4 regions of the Neobacillus solisequens genome follow, and region 2 is predicted to be linked to each of the others. Evidence: riboswitches for the same ligand, from Rfam matches in the RefSeq annotation. Region 2 holds a riboswitch; each other region holds the start of a gene.
What was found. Region 2 has a riboswitch for cyclic di-GMP ahead of ACI3K6_RS08635 (hypothetical protein). Riboswitches for the same ligand answer to the same signal wherever they lie in the genome.
Positions count from the first base shown of each region.

Region 1: linked by a shared signal. The riboswitch ahead of ACI3K6_RS12430 (anti-repressor SinI family protein) and the one ahead of ACI3K6_RS08635 (hypothetical protein) in region 2 are both predicted to bind cyclic di-GMP.
Region 3: linked by a shared signal. The riboswitch ahead of ACI3K6_RS07405 (response regulator) and the one ahead of ACI3K6_RS08635 (hypothetical protein) in region 2 are both predicted to bind cyclic di-GMP.
Region 4: linked by a shared signal. The riboswitch ahead of ACI3K6_RS16520 (EAL domain-containing protein) and the one ahead of ACI3K6_RS08635 (hypothetical protein) in region 2 are both predicted to bind cyclic di-GMP.

Region 1 is NZ_JBKFGJ010000011.1:203,019-206,168, reverse strand. Features, by position in the region: gene hutH (histidine ammonia-lyase) at 1-460, shown strand, start outside; gene ACI3K6_RS12445 (hypothetical protein) at 494-691, opposite strand; gene ACI3K6_RS12440 (DnaJ family domain-containing protein) at 818-1,192, shown strand; gene ACI3K6_RS12435 (hypothetical protein) at 1,210-1,335, opposite strand; cyclic di-GMP riboswitch class I at 1,608-1,694, shown strand; gene ACI3K6_RS12430 (anti-repressor SinI family protein) at 1,727-1,855, shown strand; gene ACI3K6_RS12425 (helix-turn-helix domain-containing protein) at 1,932-2,252, opposite strand; gene map (type I methionyl aminopeptidase) at 2,519-3,150, shown strand, end outside.
Region 2 is NZ_JBKFGJ010000006.1:226,645-229,794, reverse strand. Features, by position in the region: gene ACI3K6_RS08640 (NCS2 family permease) at 1-536, opposite strand, end outside; gene ACI3K6_RS08635 (hypothetical protein) at 973-1,749, opposite strand; cyclic di-GMP riboswitch class I at 1,769-1,855, opposite strand; gene ACI3K6_RS08630 (hypothetical protein) at 1,981-2,382, opposite strand; gene ACI3K6_RS08625 (GtrA family protein) at 2,505-2,960, opposite strand.
Region 3 is NZ_JBKFGJ010000005.1:77,349-80,498, reverse strand. Features, by position in the region: gene ACI3K6_RS07410 (sensor domain-containing protein) at 1-750, opposite strand, end outside; gene ACI3K6_RS07405 (response regulator) at 1,036-1,404, opposite strand; cyclic di-GMP riboswitch class I at 1,507-1,590, opposite strand; gene tagU (polyisoprenyl-teichoic acid--peptidoglycan teichoic acid transferase TagU) at 1,727-2,650, opposite strand; gene ACI3K6_RS07395 (GGDEF domain-containing protein) at 2,836-3,150, opposite strand, start outside.
Region 4 is NZ_JBKFGJ010000017.1:147,242-150,391, forward strand. Features, by position in the region: gene pabB (aminodeoxychorismate synthase component I) at 1-334, shown strand, start outside; gene ACI3K6_RS16515 (GyrI-like domain-containing protein) at 538-1,023, shown strand; cyclic di-GMP riboswitch class I at 1,214-1,296, shown strand; gene ACI3K6_RS16520 (EAL domain-containing protein) at 1,407-3,150, shown strand, end outside.

The DNA of each region.
Region 1 (3,150 bases), on a different contig from region 2:
AATTAATCCACAATTGAATGACTTGCCGCCGTTCTTGAGCCCTCAGCCTGGCCTCCAATCGGGAGCGATGATCATGCAGTATGTAGCTGCCTCATTAGTTTCGGAAAATAAGACATTGGCACATCCGGCAAGTGTTGATTCTATTCCATCATCCGCTAACCAGGAAGACCATGTCAGCATGGGAACAATCGCTTCAAGACACGCTTATCAAATCATCCAGAATGCCAGAAGGGTGCTGGCCATAGAGTTAATTTGTGCAATGGAAGCAACAGAGTACCGTGGCGTTGAGAAAATGGCTACTCATACAAAGAAATTCTATGAAGAGGGGCGGAATCAAGTTCCTTCCATCAAACAAGACCGTGTGTTTTCGAAGGATATTGAAAAAATGGCAGAATGGCTAAAAACAACAGATATATCGAAATTTATTAGAAGTTTAAGTATGGAAAAAGGTCTGCATTAATGAAAGAAAGGCGTGAATGAGAACTCACGCCTTTTAGTCTTTTTGATCGAAATAGCGGGCAGTATCGCCTCGCTCCTCATCTTCCGCCAGTCTATTTTTAAACGCTTCTTGAGTGACAATTAATTCCTCATCGCCAATGGCTTCTTTTACATGCTTTTCTACCATGCTGTTTTGAGGAAACTCACCAGGATGGTTTTTATTCTTGTGGCCGAAATGCTCTCCGCGTCCCACATTCAACACTCCTTTCGTTGCTTCCTCTGTAGCATTCCCGAAATGAATGATAATTATGATTAATACCTATTGGGCTTGATTTGGTATAATAACAATGTAGAAAAGGTGAAAAGGAGGCTGAAACGCATGGATTTGTTTCATATTCTCTCAGAAGACCGCATCAAGAAGGCTTATCGGGATGGTGAGTTTGATAACCTACCTGGGTATGGAAAACCATTGGAACTAGAGGATTTATCCTACATTCCCGAAGAATTGCGCATGGCCTATAAATTATTGAAGAATGCCGGTTTCACCGAAGAAGAGAATCATTTGCGGCAAGAAATGATGACCATTGAAGATTTAATGAAAAGGTGCGACGACAATATTGAAAAAGCCGAAATGCAAAAGAAATTAAATGAAAAACTTTTACGCTTTAATCAATTAATGTCGAAACGTAGGGGACATACAAATTCTGCGATTTTTAAAAATTACCAGTTAAAAATTCAAGATAAATTAAAATAAAACAAGCTGTGTGAAGTTTACTCTTCACCGGCTTTTTCTTCTTGTTTAGCCGGTTTGCACAATCGATCCAGTGCAAACCCGGCAAAGACGATAAAGGCAATTGGAATTGAAAAGTTTAGAATGTGAATAACCGTCATATTCATTACTTCCCACCTTTTGAATATTCACAATATTGATTATATAATGGTTATATTATATTCGAATTGTCATAAAATAGACAAAATTTAAAATGTATAAAAATGGAATTGCTAATGTAGAAATTTGGAATAATTTGTGGTACGATAATTTGAAATATATGACAAAATATAACAAATTGCTAAGAAAGGGCTAGATATAATAAACATATTCATAAATTCGCATGCATAATTACCTATAAAAGCTATCTGAAAATATAATTCTTTAGATATTCGAAATAACCAGTAAAAGGCAAACCTGTCGAAAGACTGGGACGCAAAGCCGAGGATCTAAGGTATGTAGTTACTATGATGGCCGGGCTGCCTGGAATACGAAAGATGTATTTTGGGAGAGGATACAATGAATGTTACGGTTGGAGATTTGGAAACAGTTGACAAAGAATGGCTAGCACTCATCCTAGAAGCGAAAGAAATAGGAATCTCGATTGAGGAAATAAGGGAATTTTTATCTCAAAATGGAATGGCCTAACCGACATAAGTACACCTAACCGGCTTAAGTACATAGAAAAGCATCCTGCAAGGCGTTGCGGGATGCTTTTTCCATTTTAGTTATTTTTGTTTCTCCATTTTGTGAACTCTAGAAACTCACGGAATTGATCTTTGGAGACACCAGAGTTCATGGCATCTTTTACTAAGTTCATCCAGTCATGATCTAGCTCCGATTTATCTATTTGCTCATGGATTAAATGTTCAATGGGAATGTTTAATACACTGGCAATTTTCTCTAGAAATTGAATGGAAGGATTTTTTTGTAAATTTCTTTCCAAAGAACTTAAATAAGACTTTGCAACTCCTGCTTGTTCGGCAAGCTCAGATAGTGACATCTTCTTTTCAAGCCTATATTGTTTTACGCGGTCACCAATCATAAATCTCACCCACCTATAATGTTAGTAAATAGTAGTAGTAATTTTATTTTATCAAATCGAATAAAAAAGTACCATATTAAGAACGTTTGAATGTTACAAAAATGTGAACATTAGTATTGATTATTTTAATTAGAAAGTTTTTTGAAAAAAACAACCACAAGCGTTAATATTAAAAGTGTTACCCATTGTATCAGAAAGTATAATTTTTATGATACACACATTCATCTGTTCTTTACATAAAAATAAACTAAAAGGCAGGGAAGAGAATGATTGTTTTAAAATCTGCGAGAGAAATCGAAGCAATGAAAAAATCAGGGGAAATACTGGCTGCTTGTCATAAAGAAATTGCCAAAATGATTAAACCAGGGATTAGTACTTGGGAGATTGATCAATTTGTTGAACAGTTTCTGAGTCAGAACGGTGCAACCCCTGAGCAAAAAGGATATAAGGGCTATGAATATGCCACCTGTGCCAGTATAAATGATGAAATCTGTCACGGCTTTCCGAGAAAGGAACCTTTAAATGAAGGGGATATTGTGACGGTTGATATGGTGGTGAATTACAATGGTGCCTTGGCAGATTCTGCATGGTCTTATGCAGTTGGAAAGGTGTCTGAGGAAACTGATCACCTGCTGCGTGTGACAAAAGAGGCCCTTTATCGTGGAATTTCACAAGCTGTACCAGGTAATCGAATTGGTGATATTGGTCATGCAATCCAAACCTATGTAGAGAGCGAAGGATTTTCAGTTGTGCGAGACTTCATTGGTCATGGGATTGGTTCAGTCATTCATGAAAAGCCGGATGTTCCACATTACGGACTGCCGGGAAAAGGTGCCAGGATTAAAGAAGGCATGGTTTTCACGATTGAACCAATGGTGAATATCGGCATGTTCTACAC
Region 2 (3,150 bases):
ATCAAGTTAATGATTGATGCCATTACAATAGGCGATGATAAATCACCAAGTCCAACAAAATTATGGGAATTTCCAATGACAATTCCACTTTTTTGTAACCCGATAAAGGCGATAAATAGTCCTATCCCGACTGAAATAGATTCCTTTAATGAAGCAGGTATCGCTTCGGATAATATGGTTGAAAGTTTGGTAAAGGCCACTAAAATGAAGAGAATACCAGATAGGACAACGGCTCCTAAAGCTTCCATATAATTTAGGCCCATTGAACCAACAATGGTATACGTAAATAATGCATTGATTCCCATGCCGGGAACAAGGATCAGCGGTGCGTTTGCCATAAACGCGACTAATAGACAGCCAACTAATGAAGAAAGTACGGTTGCAATGATTCCTGCTTCAAGCGGGATACCTGCATCCTCGAGGATTTTTGCATTAACGGCAATGATGTAAACAATGGAAAAAAATGATGTTAGTCCTGCAATTACCTCCTTTTTCACATTCGTTTGATGATACTTAAGTTTGAATACTCCTCTCATAATGTTAATCACACTTTCGCGTAACGCCCTCTCCCACCCGCATTAAGTCCAAGACTAATGCCGGGGAATATTATAACACAGAAATGAAAGAAGACAAGATTGATAAGTTTGATAAAGTAAACTATAAAATTCCAAATAGTTTCAAGTTAGGCTGGGTATCACTAATCCTGGCCCCTATTATTGTACCAGGAAAACTATGGAGACAAGTGCTAAAGGATGAAAAAGTAAACCCTGAAATCTATGACATATATGAACAATTTTTGAGAGAGGTATATGGGAAGGTCAAGTCTATTAAAGCGCAAAATAAATGATTTAAGGCAGATTCAGGAGCAAAACAGAAAGAAGTTAAAGCTGAAAGCTCAATACCTATCTAATCAATTAGAATAAAAAACTAAAAATGAGAGTCCGTAAAGAGGGACTCTCATTTTTGCTATGATTAATCAGCAGTATTTGCTGACTCTGTTGTATCTCCAGTCGTCGTTGTTTGTGAACTGTCTCCTGTGGTTTGAGTGCCACTATTGTCAGATTCGCTGGTGGTACCTGATGTGGTTGTGCCTTGTTGTTCACCGTTATCATCTGGTTGAGTAGTAGTAGTTTCAGTCCCTTGGTTATCGTCACTATCTCCAGTTTGCGTTGTTGTACCGGAAGTTGTTCCAGTAGTTGTCGTTGTTGTTGGCTTGTTAGCGGCTGCTTGTGCGGCCAATGTTTGAACTTGCGTTATTTCGTTAGTAGCAAGGGCCTGAAGAGTCTTAGATTTCTCAGCTAATATAGCCAGTTCATCTGCAGATACTTTTTTATTCTTTTTATAATTAGCTAGTTGCTTGTCTACTGCTCGAAGCTTATTAAGCTCTGCGTTTAGCTTACCTTTAAAGCTGTTATATGCGTCTGAAGCAGCCTTTTTGGTTAAAACCTTGTCTGTTGTGCCGTCAGAATCTACCTTAAAATAGCTATTAACTGCAATAATAATTTTATTAATAGAATCCTCACTTGAATGAAGCTGTTTTTCCAGCGATTTCCCTACTGATGATTTAATAGTTCCTTTTGTCGTGCTGTGTCCTTTTGTAGCCGTTTTCCCTGGGCTCTTCGTAGTTACTGTTACAGGTTTTCCATGACTTTGATCTGGTCCTTTTGCACTAGCTAATGAAGCACCGCTAAGTACTAATGACGAAACTAATAAACCTGCTGAAATCTTTGAAACTAGTTGTTTTTTCATAACCTTTCCTCCTTATGGTTAGGGCAGCTCGGCTGGCATAGATTTACTCCTTAGCCCCTTTAAGCTTTGTGACACCAGGTTTCCCGTGGCTGTACCTTTATGTCGATTTTAATCGAAATTGCTTAAAGAGTAAATTTAATTTTTAGGGAAAAAGGGATTTTCATTAATTTTTCATAAATCATTGCAAAAAAGCCTCCATCCAATTAAGGATGAGGCTCTCATCGTAATATTCTAGTAATAACGTTTCCGTCTAAAGATCCCTTTAATCAATCGGATAATAATTAAAATAATCATGATATCTAAAAGCATCCCGAACATGGAAAATCCATAAGAATTTCCGTAATAATGGCCGCCGAAAGGATGGAGCATGCTTCCGATAAATGTCCCTGCTCCAAATGCTGCTGCATGGCTCCAAAAGCCACCTCGTTTTGTGGAATAGGATCCTTTATAGGATGACCCTGATTTACTGCTAAAAGGTGATTTAAATCCTGAGTAAGATTTTGTTGTAGAATGCGATCCAAATGAAGAACTATGGCTAAAGGAACTAGAGCCCTTGCTGAATCCTTTTGCTTCCGTCATCCCAGGTGCAACTAAACTAAACAGCAAAACGAAGGCAATGATTAATTTTTTCATCTATAATTCTCCCATACTTTATTGAAATGAAAAGCTATAACCTATTTACGCTTTGGTTTAAAAAAAGTTTCAAAAAGCGTCGTGGTACGTTTTTCCAAAAGTTAAAAACAAAACAGGTTGCCTTAATGGGAATCAGCAACTTGTTTTGACTTAAATGTCCACAACTTGTTCAGAAGAAAATTAAAGATGACATTAAAACTTGTGGCGGCTATTTGGGCCATTATTTTTGAAATCCCCCATAGGTCGATTAAAACAAAGAGGAATAGAAGGTTAAGTAATAGAGAGAACATATTTACCATCATAAATTTCAAAGCTTGATGCGTGTTTCTTTGCTGTTTAAACACGAAAGATGAACTAAACACATAACCATTCAAAAGTCCTGCACAGTAGGAAATTGTACTTGCAAGCAGGTATTGAACTTCAAGCGTTATAAAAATATAATAGACAACTAACGAAATGGATGTATTGGCAACCCCAACCAAACAGAATTTAATAAATTGCCAGTATTTCTGGGCAGATGGAGCAATTATAGAAATTATGGAGTGCTTTATAAACAAAGAACGAGAATTATTTTTCATCAACTTCTACCTCTTTAAAAGCATACTAACATATTTAGTATGGTTGCCTTCCGAGGTTATATTCTATTTTTTTGTAAAAAAGGTCGAAATTTGTTGTATTTTTACTTTTTTTTGTTGTTTTTTATAATAGTCATAATATACTAAAGATACAGAAGTGTTATAGGTAAAAATATCTGAATATTGACAATTA
Region 3 (3,150 bases), on a different contig from region 2:
AAGTGATGCATTTTCTACTAGGTTTTTATAACGTTCTTCCGATTCCTTTAAGTGAAACTCCAATTCCTTTTGAGCTGTAATATCGATGTTGGTTCCATCATAACGAACAAGGGCACCATCCTCATCGATGACAGGAAATGCGCGATCCCGAATCCAGCGAACTGTGCCATTAGGTTGGACAATTCGGTATTCATATTCATAATCTTCTAAAACTTCCCATTTGCTGTCTATTTCGTCGGCAAGTGGCAGATCATCCGGGTGGATGGATTTTCTCCAAAGACCTTCTTCATTTAACTGCTCGGCCGTAAGGGAGCCGTAAATTTTCTCTTTTCCTCTTGAAAATAGATGGTCCTTATTAGGTGTTAACGACCAAATGGAGATATCAACGTTGTTCAGGATACTGTCTAATAGCTTTCGTGTCTGAATTAATTCCTGTCGCTTTTGACTATTCTGTTTTGAAATTGTGCTTACAAAGATATTAAAAACAATATTGACGATAATCAGTTCAAGAAATGAGATAAACGTATGTAGGTCGACTTTGCCCGTTTTTATGATCTCAACTGTCAAGAATAATAACGAACTAGTACAAATTGATAAAATGCTGTAATTAACACCTTTAAGTAATACGATTAAAGTGGGAGGGATAAGATAAAGTGCCCAAAGGGCATGATGAATATAATGGTCAGGCTTGCCGAGTAGACTGAGAATGGGCGGGATAAGGAATAGTAGTAAAAGCCTATTATTTTTCATAGATGCGTCACCGTCCAGAGATTTAAAAGAATTATACCATAGATTTAGGACCTATTACACTGTAATTGTCGAAAAATGTAACTGGGAAAAAAACTAACCATCTTAAAAGTACTTAATTTTCTGATCTGCAATGGTCAACGCCATTCACATTACCGAGAATAGTTCGTTGTTTCTAAGATTTCTTATGTAAAAGATCTTTGTATTCGCCCTCCTTAATTTGTGATAAAAGACCCATATTGTTGCGGTGGGTCGAATCAAGGTTATTAAAAGGAGAGCGAATACTGGTCAAATTATTTTTTCCTCTATAAAAAGCTTCCTCAATGCAGGCAATAATTGTTCAAAGTGAGGTTTCATAATAAAATCCTTCGCGCCCAATTGAATGGCCTCCATAATGGTAAATTTGGTTCCCCAGGCAGAAAAGACAACGACTTTGGCAAGGGGATTGATATTCATAATTTCTCTTAGGGCCAGCAATCCGTCAACATGTGGCATCGTTAAATCGAGCAAGACAACATCGGGTAAGAATTTTTTGTAAAGAGAAATCGCCTCACGTCCATCACAGCCCTCTGCAATCACATGGAAATGCTGCTCAATTGTTTTTCTGACGATATTCCGCATAAAGGCAGAGTCATCGACAATCAATGCAGTCCTCATAGTTAGTCCCCCCTTAATCATGTTAGTAGCTATATAGTTTGTAGCAGGATGAATAAAAAAGATGAACCTGAAGAAACTAGGTCCATCTTACTAACTAGTTGCTTCGGTAGCCCGGCTGCCGTAGCGATTCGCGGTAGGCCCGTAGCTTTGCGTCCTTATTTTTCAATAAGTTTGCCTTTATCGGTGAAGATTGATTGTTATCATTATTATAACAAAAAAATGAATGAGTGGACGATAAAAATAGGAGTATTCCACTATTTACTATTAGAACGTCCTGAAAAAAAACTGATTGGGATCTACTCGCCAATCAGTTTTTTAAAAGTTAATTTAAGTCAAGCTGTGTTTTTAATTCACTTTGGATTCGTGCTTTTTCCTCATCTGAAACGAGTCCGTAATAGATATTATTGATTCTTGTGCCTGTTTCTTTAACCGACATTTGCTCGATGTTGCTGCTTGTATCTTTATAATTTTTTTGGATATCTACCATTTGGTCAAACGTCAGGTTTGTTTTAACATTGTTGCCAAGTGCTGTGAAGATATTAGAAAATTTAGTTAAAGTACTTAGGCTTTTACCTTCATTAATGACCGCTTGGATAATTTCACGCTGTCTAATTTGACGGCCAAAATCGCCCCTTGGGTCTTCATGTCTCATTCTTGTGAAGGCTAATGCTTCTTCACCATTCAGGCTGACTTCACCCTTTGGAAAATGGTGGCCATTTTGTGTAAAATCAAGGTCGTTTTGCACTGTTACACCGCCAACGGCATTAACAATATCTTTAAAGCCTTCCATGTTTACTTGAACATAATAATCAATTGGAATATCAAGGAACTTCTCAACGGTATCCATGGACATTGGCACGCCTCCAAAAGCGTAGGCATGGTTAATTTTATCCTGTGTACCTTTTCCAACTATTTCAGTACGTGTGTCACGCGGAATACTTAACATTTTCACAGAATTTTTTTGAGGATTCACTGTCAATACAATGATGGTATCTGATCGCCCTCTATCGCCTTTGCGCTCATCGACGCCAAGCAGTAAGACGGAAAATGGATCCTTATTTGCGAAGTTTACTGGATTATCACGCTTTACTGTTTGTTCCCGATCGACTGGCTGATGCATCGTCTCAACCGCATTTTTAAAAGACTTATATACACTAAAGGCATACGCGCCGCCAGCAATAACCAAAATCAATAGAATAACACCCGTTATCTTTAGCCATTTCTTGCTTTTTTTCTTCGTCCGCATTCGACAAATCCTCCAGACTTTAAACAAAAATTTACAATCACAAATTATAATAACAAAAAAATAGGGGAATGGATATATCAATTTTTGGAATTTAATTGTTTTTTAGTTTTGTAGTTATAACTCTAAGTGCGTTAAGTTTTAACAGTTTGAAATGGGTTTCCAATATAATTTGTATTGGTTTAAGCTTATTTACTATTGATGACAGGCACCGAAGTAAGCTTATTTTTATGAATGGCTTTATTTTTATACATTTCCCGATCGGCAATTTCCAAAATTTCATCTAAAGAAATAACTGTTCCAGGCTTGTAATGGTAAAGACCATAGCTGGCAGAAATGGTGTATGGTTTTTCTTTTGTATTGTTTAGATTTTGGAAGTGACACTGGATGGTAGCCCACACCTGCTGGACCTGTTCCATTTGTTTTTGGTAAAAAATAACAATAAATTCATCGCCGCCATAACGGAAAAGTACATCTTCTTGGTCAATTTGCGAATGGATAAT
Region 4 (3,150 bases), on a different contig from region 2:
TTCTCCTTTTTTATATCATAAAACAACGAACCGAATGATTTATTCTGACTTTCAGCAGAATAAGCCGAAAGATGTTTTTGATGTGTTACTGTGGAATGAGAGCGGGGAGCTGACTGAATTCACTAATGGGAATATTGTCATAGAAATGGATGGTCAGTATTGGACGCCTCCAGTGGAAAGTGGCCTTCTTGCAGGAACCTATCGGAATAGGCTAATTAAATCTGGGAAAATCCATGAAAAAATTCTCACCAAAGCCGATTTGAAAAAATGCACGCGGGTGTGTTTTATTAATAGTGTACGGAAATGGATCGATGTACAGGTACAAGAGCATTAGGAAGGGGGCAACTACCAAGATTAGGTGTTGCCCTTTTCATGTGCCTTTTTTTGTTTTATACTATAAATATAAGTGACTGGTAAAATATGACTCGCAAAAAGTATTTTTATCCCTTGCTCCCATAGATTTTTCAAAAAAGTAGATTTTGGTAATCCAACTTGTTCAGAAATGAGCAAAGTTTTTTGAAAAAGGGGGAAATAATAATGGCCAATATTGAGCTGCTTGAACAAATGATTCAGCCTGTATTAACGATTAGGGTAAAAACGACAATGGATCTGCTGCCAAAATTGATTGGTGAAAGCTTCATGCAAATAACCTCATATTTGAATGAGCTTGGAGAAGGTCCGATTGGTGCTCCTTATGCAGCCTACTATAACATGGATATCCAGAATGTTGAGGTAGAGGTAGGTTTCCCGGTAGCTGGTTTGTTCCCAGACCGTGACAAAATAAGGGCAGGTCTGATTCCTCCTGGTAAGGTAGCTTCCTACATGTATAAGGGGCCCTATTCCGAAATGGAGTCCGCCTATCAGGAAATCATCAATTGGATTGCCGACCATGGATATGAAAGAAGCGATGTCTACTATGAATATTATTATAATTCTCCCGGCGAAGTAGAAGAAAGCGAACTGCTGACTAGAATTGTGATTCCTTTGAAGAGGAATAAAGTGAAACAGCAACAAAATGATTAGAAGTAAAGGCTTGTCACCTGCTCGTAAAGAAGCGGGTGACAAGTTTTTTTAATATAAACTTCAAAGGTTATATGGTTGTATTTACCATTAGTACATGTGGCGGAAATTAGGTATTATGAACTAATAAATACCATACTTGTATACTAAAAAACACTATATTATTCTATATATCAATGTTAAAATAAAATATATTTGATCAGGGCAAACTCATTGAAAGATGAGGACGCAAAACTGCAGACCTACGGGATAACCTATGGTGGCTGAGTTACCGAAGGGTTAACTTTTGCAAACCGAAGAGATATTTCCAAAGTGGAAATAGCTCTTTTTGTTTTTGAAAAAATGATTGTGAACGTACGTACATACTTATAACGTGAGGGATTACGATGATTACATCTGGACGAGCAGCATTAATCGCCTTATTACTGACCAATTTTTTATACTTTTGCTGGACGCTGATTTTTAAAGATATTGAATCGTTGAGGGCGATAGGTGTAGCAGTTTTTCCTATATTTGGAGGAATCCTAAGCGGTATTTGGCTCTTTAAAGCCTATCGGAAAATATCAGATAAAAGCAAATATTTTTGGATGCTACTTTGTATCGGATCCTTCCTGATTGTAGTGTCCAATTTTGTTTACCTCTTTGTCCAGGTAACTACCGGAAAAACCGACTTTCCTTTATTCACTTCGTTTATATGGCAAGCGGGCTATATCTTTTACTCCATTGCATTAATGTATAAAACGAAATTGTGGAGTGGCCCTTTTTTGAAAAATCCACATTTATTTAATATTTTTATTTTCATGATAAGTGCCACGGTGATTAGTATTCATTACTTAATTAAGCCTATATTGGGGGCTGTTAGTCAATCTTTCCTAGCGACTTTTCTCGCTGTGGCTTTACCGTTAACTGATTTAACGATTTTGTTTATTACCATATTACTATTTCAACTATCGCAGCATCATAATGAGAAATTTCCCATCTTCCCACTTACGATTGGATTTTTTATTCAAATTATTGCCGATACCATTTATGTATTTCAATTATCACACCATACATATATTCCAGGAAATGTGGTTGATGTTTTATATTTACTAGCAATAATGGTCATCGGTCTGGTTGGACTATATGCGGAGGATCAATCCTCCGAACTTAAATGGGAGCTTGAAAAACCTCCTGAAGCCAAAGAGTCTCTTTTTCCAATGGTCAGTGTTCTATTTCTAATTATTTTGGAGCTTCAAAGCTATCAATGGCATGTCAACCTATTAAGTTTTGGGTTATCCATTATCTTTCCCATCATTCTGACCAGGCAGATTTTTATTATTAAAAGAAGTGAAACCATCATGAGTGAATACCAAATTTTGGCCTATTTCGATCAATTAACCGGCTTAAATAATCGGGCAAGCTTTAATGAGGATCTGGACCAAATAATGGAGATGGCAAGTGAAAACAATCGTATTGTTGGATTTCTATTAATTGATTTGGACCGTTTTAAAAATATAAATGATTCCCTGGGGCATCTATTTGGAGATCAAGTCTTAAAAAAATCTGCCGAAAAGCTAAAAGGTACTATAGGAGAGCGTGATCATATTTATCGGTTGGGCGGGGATGAATTTATTATTATTCTTCCTGATGCGGACAGGAATAAATGTGAATATGAGGCTAAAACCATTATTCGGCAATTTTCCGAGCCTTTTGTTATAGGTGAACATGAGGTAGCTATAACTCCAAGTATTGGGATTAGTTTATATCCCGAAGATGGAAATACTGCAGAAGCGATTCATAAAAACGCTGATGTAGCCATGTATTTGGCAAAAGGAAGAGGGCGAAACAATTATAAATTTATTAATGAAGAATTGAATCAAAAGAATTCCCGCAAAATACAGCTTGAGAATGGACTAAGAAAAGCCATTGATAAAAAACAGCTTGAGGTGTATTATCAGCCAATTATTGAAATGAAATCGAGAAAAATAAAAGGTGTAGAAGCCCTATTACGTTGGAAGCACCCAGACTTGGGATGGATTTCACCGGCCGAGTTTATCCCGATTGCTGAGGAAACTGGGCAAATTGTCATGATTGGCGAGTGGGTACTGAAAAATGCCTGCCAACAGAATAAGGCTTGGCAAGATGCGG